2 linked regions of the Rosistilla oblonga genome follow. The main gene of each other region encodes a partner of the protein of the gene in region 2 in a complex. Links are inferred from orthologs where the notes say so. Each region holds a gene or a part of one and is shown on either strand. Other genes may lie near its edges.

The links. Proteins that work in one complex are often made in the same cells at the same time.
Region 1: CA51_RS23835 (region 2) and rny share a complex: the UniProt entries of both Bacillus subtilis proteins name them as parts of the possible RNA degradosome complex. The link is inferred for Rosistilla oblonga from one-to-one orthologs.

What each region holds. Positions count from the first base shown.
Region 1 is NZ_CP036292.1:2,855,803-2,861,027, reverse strand. What follows is about bases 1,034-3,872. They hold rny (ribonuclease Y), read right to left. Parts: upstream 3,360-3,872; coding sequence 1,707-3,359; downstream 1,034-1,706. Other genes in these bases: CA51_RS10110 (hypothetical protein), read right to left, coding at 1,034-1,041. Outside these bases: CA51_RS10115 (helix-turn-helix domain-containing protein), read left to right, coding at 1-652; more of CA51_RS10110, read right to left, coding at 763-1,033; CA51_RS10100 (outer membrane beta-barrel protein), read left to right, coding at 4,463-5,225. UniProt on the Bacillus subtilis protein: Endoribonuclease that initiates mRNA decay. Initiates the decay of all SAM-dependent riboswitches, such as yitJ riboswitch. Involved in processing of the gapA operon mRNA, it cleaves between cggR and gapA.
Region 2 is NZ_CP036292.1:6,743,662-6,749,056, forward strand. What follows is about bases 1,566-4,574. They hold CA51_RS23835 (polyribonucleotide nucleotidyltransferase), read left to right. Parts: upstream 1,566-1,954; coding sequence 1,955-4,195; downstream 4,196-4,574. Other genes in these bases: rpsO (30S ribosomal protein S15), read left to right, coding at 1,566-1,637. In the rest of the region: CA51_RS23820 (hypothetical protein), read left to right, coding at 1-342; CA51_RS23825 (DUF6580 family putative transport protein), read left to right, coding at 496-1,059; more of rpsO, read left to right, coding at 1,368-1,565; CA51_RS23840 (SpoIIAA family protein), read left to right, coding at 4,733-5,089; CA51_RS23845 (Fic family protein), read right to left, coding at 5,378-5,395. UniProt on the Bacillus subtilis protein: Involved in mRNA degradation. Catalyzes the phosphorolysis of single-stranded polyribonucleotides processively in the 3'- to 5'-direction. Necessary for competence development in Bacillus subtilis.

The DNA of each region.
Region 1 (5,225 bases), 3.9 Mb from region 2 along the record:
CGTCTCGACCGAAGAGACTCACCTGCGTGCGAATTCGGTGTACGAATCGTTCTCCGGTGCCCCCGGCGACAAAGCGATGGTTTGCATCGGTAGCGTGAAGAGCAATCCGGTCGCCGAGGTGCTGTTCTCGGAAGCGTTTGGCTGCGACCCATTTGTTTCGCAAGACGACGTGGAAAAGGCTTCGGATCGCGCCTGTCCTTTCTTCATGCGATACCGCGACTTCGATCCCAAACCACCATCCTCTACAGCGGGGGAACGGCTGTCGAAAACCGAAGCTGCCGACAAGCCTGGCCTTTGGGTCGAGACCGACAACGGCACCTGGGAATGGGCCGGCGGCGGACAAAACTCCGACGTCGCCTTGGTCTTCTACATCTTCCGCGAAGCCTTGGGCCGATTGGACATGGTGCTCAGCGGATTCACCGGGCGAGCGACTCGCTACCTGGCGAAAACTCTGGCCACGCGCAGCGAAGCCTTCTGGCCACCGGTTTACGAAGAACCGCACGTTCAGATCGGTGCTTATATCGTCGAATACGAAACCGACGGTTCGAAGGCCAAGAGCGAAGACCTGTTGATGACCAACGTCTCCTCAGCAGCCAAGATCACGCCACTGTCGGCCAAAGCGATCGAGCGACGCATCGTCTCCAACGGCTAGGTTCGGCACGCGATCTAACGGTAGTGGACGAGGCCACGAGTCCTCGCATAGGGAATTTTCCTTTGGGACAGAGGGACTCGTAGCCTCGTCCACTACGGGGCGCGGGCGTTTTACGCCGCGCGACGGATTTCAAGCGTCGGCTCTTCTCCGAACAGTTCGCTGCAGTCTTGGCGAACGGCGACCGATCCATCGGGATCGAAGATTTTGACCTGGTTTTCTTCGACAAACCAGATCGCAGTGTAGGGACCAAAAGCGAAGCGGCGGCCGCAATAATGCCCGTCGCTGATCAAGATCGACTCGGTCGCGCTCCAAACGTTGGACGGATGGCTCTTCGAGAACCAAGCCTGCAGAAAAGCTCTGACTTCATCCAAACGTTGTGCATTGGACATCGGGTGCGCTCCGGAGTTCCTCTTGTATCAAATCCTACAAGCCTCCTATCGGCATTTATTCGAACCGGTCCAGCGTTTTATCGGTCAAAAACGCACGAGCTTTGTAGATCGCCTAAACTAACAAGCGTGGATGGGGCTTGGCCCAGTTCCCGAGGCTTGCGTCGCGAGGCTAACGCATGACGTCGCGTTGCGACTGGGGACTTGAAATGGCGCGATGGAGGGCGATTTCCTGGGACTTGCGTCCCAGGCTAACGCATGACGTCGCGTTGCGACTGGGGACTTGAAATGGCGTGATGGAGGGCGATTTCCTGGGACTTGCGTCCCAGGCTGTTGCATGGCATGGCTTCGCCACTCGAAAACGCGTCAGTCGCGAAGCGACGCCATGAGTTAGCCTGGTGACGCAAGTCCCAGGTGTAAGAAAACGTGGCGCCCCACCAGCCTTCACCCTCCCCCAAACGCAGTTTGACGGGGAGGGTCGAACCAGCGCAGCGAGGTTCGGGGAGGGGAGTCGGCCTGAGCGAGTCGAGGTATTCGATACAGCGGATGCCGCTCCCCGGAAAACTCGCCAAACGCTTGTTTGCCGACCCTCCCGGCTGCCGCCGGGCGGGTGGAGTCCTGCTTACACGGGTGATCGACTTCACCCTCCCGGCGAGTGAAGTGAATCGCTAGCGGGCTAGTTCGGTGAACCGGCTCTCGCGGACCACGGTGACTTTGATCTCGCCGGGATACGTCAACTGTTGCTCGAACGCCTTGGCGATGTTGCGGCAGATCGCTGCCGCTTTGGCGTCGTCGGTGATCTTGGAGTTGGCGATCACTCGCAGCTCGCGTCCCGCTTGGATCGCAAACGCTTGTTCGACGCCATCGAAATCGGTGGCGATCGATTCGAGCTCTTCCATCCGTTTGACGTACCGTTCCAGCGATTCGCGTCGAGCACCGGGGCGACTGGCGCTGCAAGCATCCGCTGTCGCGACGAGCACCGTGTAGGGGAATTCGGTGATGATCTCGTCGTGGTGGCCGAAAGCTGCGTGGACGACTTCGGGCGATTCGTTGTGCCGCTTTAATAGGTCGGCACCGATCTTGGGGTGGCCCCCTTCGAGTTCGTGGTCGGCCGCTTTGCCGATGTCGTGCAGCAAGCCGCAGCGGCGAGCGACATCGGGATCCAAGCCGATCATCTCGGCGATCATGCTGGAGAAGTAGGCGACTTCGATGCTGTGTCGCAACACGTTTTGGCTGTAACTGGTGCGGAAGTGCAGGCGGCCGAGCATCTCGATGATCCGCTTGTTCAGCCCCGGCACGTTGACTTCGTCGGCAGCTTCTTCTCCCTTGCGACGGATGAATTCGTCGAGATCCTTCGACGTCTGTGCGACGACTTCCTCGATCCGCGAGGGATGGATGCGGCCGTCGGAGATCAGTTTGTCGAGCGATTGGCGAGCCAGTTCGCGGCGAACCGGATCAAATCCGCTGACGATCACCACGCCGGGAGAATCGTCGATGATCACGTCGATCCCGGTCGCCTTTTCGAACGCGCGGATGTTGCGTCCCTCGCGGCCGATGATCCGCCCCTTCATATCGTCGTTGGGGATGTCGACGGTGCTTGTCGTGTTCTCGGCGGTGTGCACCGCGGCGTACCGCTGCATCGCCGTCAGAAGCATCTCGCGGGCCTTGGCATCGAGCGATTCGGAGAGGTGGCGTTCGTGGTGCAGGATCGCCGTACCGATCTCTTGATCCAGTTCCATCTGCAGCGTCTGCATCAACTGCTTCGACGCCTCCTCCTTCGACATCCCGCTCGCCTGCTGCAGGATCTTCTGCTTTTCATCGGTCAGTTGATCCAGCCGCTCGCGTTTGCGATTAACCGCTTCGAGCTGTTGAGCCAGCCGCCGTTGGGTGTTCTCGAGCCCTCGTTCCTGCTTCTTCAGCCCCTCTTCGGATTGAGCCAGCGTGGCGGCGCGAGATTCCAATTCGTGACGCGTCTCACGAAGCGATTCCTTGACTCGGCTGATCTCCTCGTCCGCTTCCGCCTTGTGCCGGATCACGATCTCCTTTGCTTCCAAGGCCGCGTTTTTGTGGATCGATTCGGTCTCCAGCTTCGCCTTTTCGATCATCGCTTCGGAATCGAGCTTCGCCTGGCGGATACCGCGTTTGTCGAGCGTCCGCTGGTAGAGCCAGTTGCTGCAGAAACCGAACAGCGCCCCGGCGAGGGCGAGCAGAATCAAGGTCGATGTGGAGACCAACCAGAGGCCAAACTCCGATGCCGAATCCTTATCGACTGTCGCCAGCAGATGGAGCTGGAGCCCCAAGATGTTGTCTAGCGCGTTCATCGCGAACTCCCTTTATCGATCAGGAAGATCTCACGACCTTTGCGGTGGTTGTCAACAACACGGCAAACGAGCCAATCGCGCGAGCAAGCTCACGGACTGCGGTTTGGGTTTATTGGATCTATTGGAAAGCAGCGGCAGAGGCGATCGAGCGGCTGAAATGAGAAGAGTGAAGCTCTGCAGGAGTAGGTATGGTGGGCGATCCCGGTTTGAGCAAGCTAATAGGCGTTCGCGAGGAACGCAATTTAGGCGCACCGTCGGCGCAATGATCTACCGACGCGGGGAGGAAAAATCCGAACGGCGCAGGGCCGCGCGGGAGGCTTCGCCACAAAATCGATTGCTCGGCCCAAGCTGCTCGAGGAAAGGCACCGCTGCGAAGCGTCGAAACGGTGGCGATTGCCAACATGTTGCGACGCCGACACAAGAACCCAACACTGCCGAGCAAGAAGATCAGTCCGAGGACAAAGAGTAGCAGTAACATCAATACATACATCATTTAGCTTTGCGACCAAATTTGCCGAAGCAAACCAGCGAGCAACCAGAGGCCCAGGTTATAAAATCTTCGATTATTCAAATTCAGTGGAATGGACGTCGCCGAATGGCAACACCCGCAAAAGTCAACCTAAAAGCGATCTCTATGCGGATCTAACCGCCGCTCCCTAGGTTAGCCTGGATGATACCCGCGATCGCAGACAAGTGCAATCATCTTCGCCGCCAAACCCCGCCGGATTGTCGGCTCCGATCGGCGCTCCGCCCCGAAAAACGCTGCAACCTGTCGAGTCGGCCATCGCCACCGCCGGGGCGTTCAGCCGATCCGAAGCGCTCGACGCGCGCATCCTCGCCAGCGACGCAAATTCTCTTGGCCAACCGAGATCCGGTAGCGGCTGGCACCAACGAGCGAAAGGAGTTGCCGGGGAACAGCGCGTGCGAAGCTAACAACTTTTGATAGCAACCACGCCTTCATTACCTTGGTTTACTGAATGTTCCGATTGTTGCGGATACCCGGGGGCGATCCAACGCCGCAGCGATCGAAATGACAGGCGGTTGCAATCGGATGTGTCGATTCAAGAGCGTGCAATGATCTCGCGCTATCGATAGGACTTGTCATGCTTCGATCCACCGTTGGACTTTGGTCGCTTAGCATCGCGGTGATGTTTATCGCCGCGGCGCGACAACCCGCTGCGGCCGCCGAGTGTACACCTGTCACCGCCGATTGCGACGCGCTGCAGTGCGATACTGACACAGTCGCCCAGACCGGTTCGCTTGCATCGCTGCTGAACGACTGTCGAGAAACGTCGGGCGTGGCGATGGGCGGTTGGATCTCGACGGGACTGACGCTAAACGGCGACGGCAATCGCAGCGGAACCGGGAACGCACCGTATGGATACAACAACGTTTCCGATGGCGTCGTCGTCAATCAGATCTGGATGTTTGCCGAGCGGCAGATCGCCGACGATGGGCTCGACTGGGGCTTCCGAATCGACGCGTTGTTTGGCACCGATGGGCCGGACAACCAAGCGTTTGCCGATCAGACCTGGGACTTCGGTTGGGATTCGGGACGCGATTACGGCGCGGCGATCCCTCAAATGTATGCCGACGTGCGGATCGACGACCTTGCGATCCGAGCCGGCTATTTTCTGACTCCGATCGGTTGGGAAAGCGTTCCGGCACCGCTGAACTTCTTCTATTCGCACAGCTACACGTTCTATTATTCCGAACCAAACACGCACAGCGGATTCCTGGCGACCTACGACGTCAACGATCGGCTGACCCTGAGCGGCGGCTGGACGATGGGAATGGACAGCAGTTTCGCAAACGATTTGCACGCGTCGACGTTTCTCGGCGGAGCGACGTTGGCCATCAGTGAGC
Region 2 (5,395 bases):
GGGTACGATCGTTCGGGAAACTGGGTCTACTCTCAATACGACTGGCAGGCCGCCAACACATTTTCGCATCCCCTGTACTTCCAGGACGCGATGCTTGAACGCAACGGGCATGAGCTGAAATATTGCCTTCAGCCAGCTCTTTCGGCCGCGCGGTTCTTCACGACCATCCCAGCACTCCCGTACTTGATGACGATCCAACGCCCTTGCGAATACAACCACACTCTGGGCTACTATCGCCCTGGAACCCGGGCGCCAAACCTGCTGCAACGCCCTCCGTACCAACGCGACGCGGTACTGAATCAGGCAGCCTGGACGACCGGTGCCGTCTTCCTGATCCCTTAAGCTGCTGAAGCCCCCCGGTAGACGAAAACGGGGACGATTCGACACCGAAACCTACCGAATCGTCCATTTCCAGCGTTGCTCAAACGCTCGGGAGAAGATAGCCTGGGAGGTTCCGTTACGAACCATAATATTGCAGCCCTCGGATCTCGAGCCATGTTTTACATCCTCTTTCTGATCGCCACTGCGACCCGCCTGATGCCGCACCCGCCAAACCTCGTTTGCGTCGGCGCGATCGGCTTGTTCGCAGGGTGTTATTTGCGAGGCCGAACGGCATGGCTGCTGCCGATCGGAGCGATGTTGGCTAGCGATGTCATCGGGCACGTCCTCCGCCTGCCCGGCATGGGCTTCTACAACCCAGCCGTCTTCTGCATGGTCTACGCGGGGATCGCCGCGTCGGCGTTGATCGGCCGAGGACTAGCAAAAAACCGCACAGCAGCCCGGATCGGCGGAGCGGCAGTCGCCAGCTCGATCGTCTTCTTCCTGGCCAGCAACCTTGGCGTTTGGTTCGCCGGCCAATACCCGCCGACCGTCGCAGGGCTGATCGCCTGCTACACGATGGCGATCCCCTTCCTGACAAACACCCTGATTGGGAATCTGCTCTATTCGGCCGTTCTGTTTGGAACGTACGAGTTCTCGCAATCTCAATGGCCAGCGCGACTGACCCGCTTGGTCAGCAAGCAGCCCGCGATGCAACCGGCATTTGCTCGCAAGTCTTGAGCTTCAAATGCCAATATTGAATTAGTCCCTGAGTCGCCGGCGCGATTCGATCGGCCGACGTCCCGGCTTGCATGCTGCAAGTTACGGAAATCGGTCCCGAATCGCCGTTGCAAAACGGCGCAAGATCGGTACACTTAGGGGCCAGAATCAAAACGTGATCGAAATATTTTGATAACAATGGAATCGCTAGTGACGGAGTCAATGCGCTAGCAATTGATTGACGCGGCCGGAGCCTTGGATGGCTGTAGCGACTTGATTCGACCGGTGCCCATCAAGCAAATTCCGCCGTTAAAATTATGTAGGCCCCAATGACAATTACGATAGAACGAAAAGCAGAACTGATCGAAGAGCACAAGCACTCCGCAGGCGACAATGGGTCGTCGGAAGTGCAAATTGCGATTCTCACCGAACGGATCAATGGCCTGACCGACCACATGCGGACGCATAAAAAAGATTATGCCAGCCGCCGTGGCCTGCTGGGTCTGGTCAGCCGACGCCGTCGGCTGCTGGATTATCTACGGAACACCGATCCACAGCGATATATCGAGATCATCGCACGCCTCGGTATCCGAAAGTAACAAGCGACTCGCCTTCTTTTTGCGGTCGCTTCGACGGCCCCAAGGGAAGGGGCCGTCCTGTCGGTGAATATGCGCCAGCAACTGGGCTGGCGCTGTCTTCTCATCGATCCTCTTTGTCCACTCTGTCATTCTTGGCACAGGGTGTGTCGACATACACCGGTCGCCGCTCTCCCGTTCCTCGCACTGCACCCTCGAAGGTTCAGTCCGTCTTTATCCACTCTGTTCGCACGGGAACGCGGCAACATCAGACCGAACATAAAAAGTGAACAGTGAAAATAGAAGTAGTTTGTAGGTTTAACGAGAAGGAAGAGTAGAAAGTGAATAAATTTCGAGTTGAAAAGAAGATTGGCAAGAACACGCTGATCCTAGAATCGGGGCAATTGGCAAAACAAGCTGCGGGCTGCGTAACCATCCAATACGGCGAAACCGTCGTCTTGACCGCTGCGGCTACTAGCGCACCGCGACCCGGCTTGGACTTCTTCCCACTGACATGCGATTATCGCGAGCGGATGGCTGCGGCCGGTAAGTTCCCAGGCGGTTTCCTCAAGCGTGAGGGACGCCCGACCATGAAAGAGACCCTGACCGCGCGATTGACCGATCGCCCGATCCGCCCACTGTGGCCAAAGGGCTACAAGGAAGAGGTTCAAGTCCAATCGTTTGTCCTCAGCAGCGACGGCCAAAACGATGGCGACGTGCTGGCGATGAACGGTGCAGGTTGCGCACTGTTGATCAGCCCACTGCCATTCCAAGGCCCCGTCGCTTCGGTTCGCGTTGGCAAGATCGACGGCGAATTGGTCGCCTTCCCAACCGTTGACGACCTCGACGAAAGCGAATTGGACCTGATCGTCAGCGGCACCCAAGACGCCGTCACGATGATCGAAGGCTTCGCTCAAGAGATGCCCGAAGACGAGATGGTCGACGCGATCCTCTTCGCTCACGGCGTAATCCGCGAGATCATCGCACTGCAACAAGAACTCTACGATCTGGTCAAGCCAGAGAAGATCGAATACACGCCGCCAGAAGACGACGGCCTGTTCGATCGCCTGAAGAGCGCTTATTACCAAGAGTTCAAGTCGCTCAAGCAAACCGCTGGCAAGCAAGACCGCGCCGAAGCGTGCAAGGCACTCAAGGAACGCGCTAAAGCTGAGATCATCCCCGATCCAAACGCTGAAGGCGCTGTCTGCCCGAACCGCTTCTCGCACGAATGGCACGAACTCGATTCGCTGATCGTCCGCGAACTGATCCTCGCCGGCACTCGCCCCGACGGCCGCGACCATGCCAGCCTGCGTCCGATCTACTGCGAAACCGACCTGCTGCCACGCACCCACGGTTCTTCGCTGTTCCAACGCGGTGAAACTCAAGCGCTGATCACCGTCACCTTGGGAACCAAGCGCGACGAACAACGCGTCGACGGACTGCACGACGAATTCAGCAAGAAATTCATGCTGGATTACAACTTCCCATCGTTCTCGGTCGGCGAATGCCGCCCGATCCGTGGCCCAGGACGTCGCGAAATCGGACACGGTGCTTTGGCTGAACGCAGCATCGCACCAGTACTGCCCGATGCGGACACCTTCCCCTACACGATCCGCGTGATCAGCGACATCCTGGAAAGCAACGGATCGAGCTCGATGGCTTCGGTTTGTGGTGCTACTCTGGGCCTGATGGCGGCTGGTGTACCAATCACCAACCCCGTCGCTGGCATCTCGGTCGGCCTGGTCAAAGAGAACGACAAGTGGGTCCTGATCACCGACATCCTGGGCGACGAAGATCACTTCGGCGACATGGACTTCAAGATCTCGGGAACACAAAACGGTATCACCGGCATCCAACTGGATCTGAAGATCTGGGGCATCAGCGAAGACATCATTCGCGCCACCCTGAAGCAATCGCGCGAAGCTCGCATCGAGATCCTTCGCAAGATGCTGACCACGATCTCGCGTCCTCGCCGCGAGATCGCTGCAACCGCACCACGCCTGCTGCGCACGAAGATCGAACCAGCGAAGATCGGCATGCTGATCGGCCCTGGCGGCAAGAACATCCGCGGTATCCAAGAATCGACCGGAACCGTGGTCGAAGTCGACGACGACGGCAACGTATTGGTCGCCAGCGACAACCTGGAATCGGCTCAAGAAGCGATGAAGTTGATCGAAGCTTGCACCGCAACCGTTCAGATCGGCAAGATCTACGACGGTACGGTCAGCAGCATCAAGGACTTCGGGGCGTTTGTTGAAATCCTGCCCGGACGCGACGGCCTGGTTCACATCAGCGAACTGTCCAGCGGATTCATCAGCGCGATCGACAGCGTCGTCAAGGTTGGTGATCCGATGAAGGTCTTGGTCATCGACATCGACGAGCACGACCGCGTCAAGCTGAGCCGTCGTCAAGCGATCGACGAACTGGGCATCGAAGACGAAATGGCTTCGGCAGTCGAAGAAGGCGGAGAAGACCGTGGCGGCAGCCGCGACGGTGGCGACGACGATCGCCCTCGCTCGCGTGGACGTCGCAGCGGCGGCGGTGGTGGCGGCGGACGCGGACGCGGCCCACGTCGCGACTAAGCTCTCCTCAAGCTTTCAATCCTGAAAGCTGAAGAGCCTAACAGCCAAAGAACCTAAAATTTGCAAACCGTCGCCTGGATTCAGGCGACGGTTTTTTCGTTGGATTCACCAACCGCATCGCACACCAACACGAAACACCGACTCCAACAGCACTCGGCACGGAACCAGGGGACCGGTCATCGCGACGGTCAAAAAGCCCCAAACCAACAACAACCTTCACTCTCGCGACAACAGCAACAACTCTGGTCGCAGACGAAACTCAACCATTGCGGACCCTCATCGCTGCGGTTTGTGCCGACACAAAACAACGCCAGCGACCAGCCTGCATTGCCAACCGAAACGTCCCATCTTCAACCAACCGTCGCCAACGGGCTCGCTCTGCAGACGGCCGCGAGCGCGACAGCTGTAGCCCCACCGAAATCGCCCCCTTATGATAGAGACATTCACGGCGACGCTTCGAGCCGAACCGTCGCATGCAAAAGACAAAAACCCTTCCTCTACTGAAACCACATCACTACACCCGAAAGGTATCAACCGATGGCAATCGTGCTGCATGAAGATTTCGACACCGGGCTACTGGAAGTTAAAGTCAGCGACAAACTGAGCAAAGAAGACTACGAGCATTTCGAACCGGCGGTCGAACGCCTGATCGAATCGTGCGGCAAAATCAAAATCCTGCTCGAGATGCACGACTTCCACGGCTGGGAGATGGGAGCCGTCTGGGAAGACATCAAGTTTGCGACCAAACACTGCCGCGACATCGAAAAGATCGCGATGGTCGGCGAAACCAAATGGGAAAAATGGATGTCGGCGATCTGCAAGCCGTTTACCATGTCGACGATCAAATATTTTGACGCCGGCCAGGACCAAGAAGCCCGCCAATGGCTGGCATAAGCGGCGCCAGCAACGCGAACTGAAAGCGATGCCGTCGTTCAACCTATCGATGACTGAAGCGACAACCAGCATCGATCGACGGCAAATAGAGAAAACCGCCAAGCAAAACTAGCTTGGCGGGGGAGGTTGGACCAAGCACAAACAGAGCCCTGCAGCGGCAGACTTCGCCCGCTAGGCAGGTGCACATACAACCAAACATCACTCACACAACCGACCCGAAACCAATCAGACCAAGCTGCGAGCCGCTAAACCGCCACGCACAGTGCTTCGACAACCCGAAAGCACACTTCAGCTATCCGGCAATTC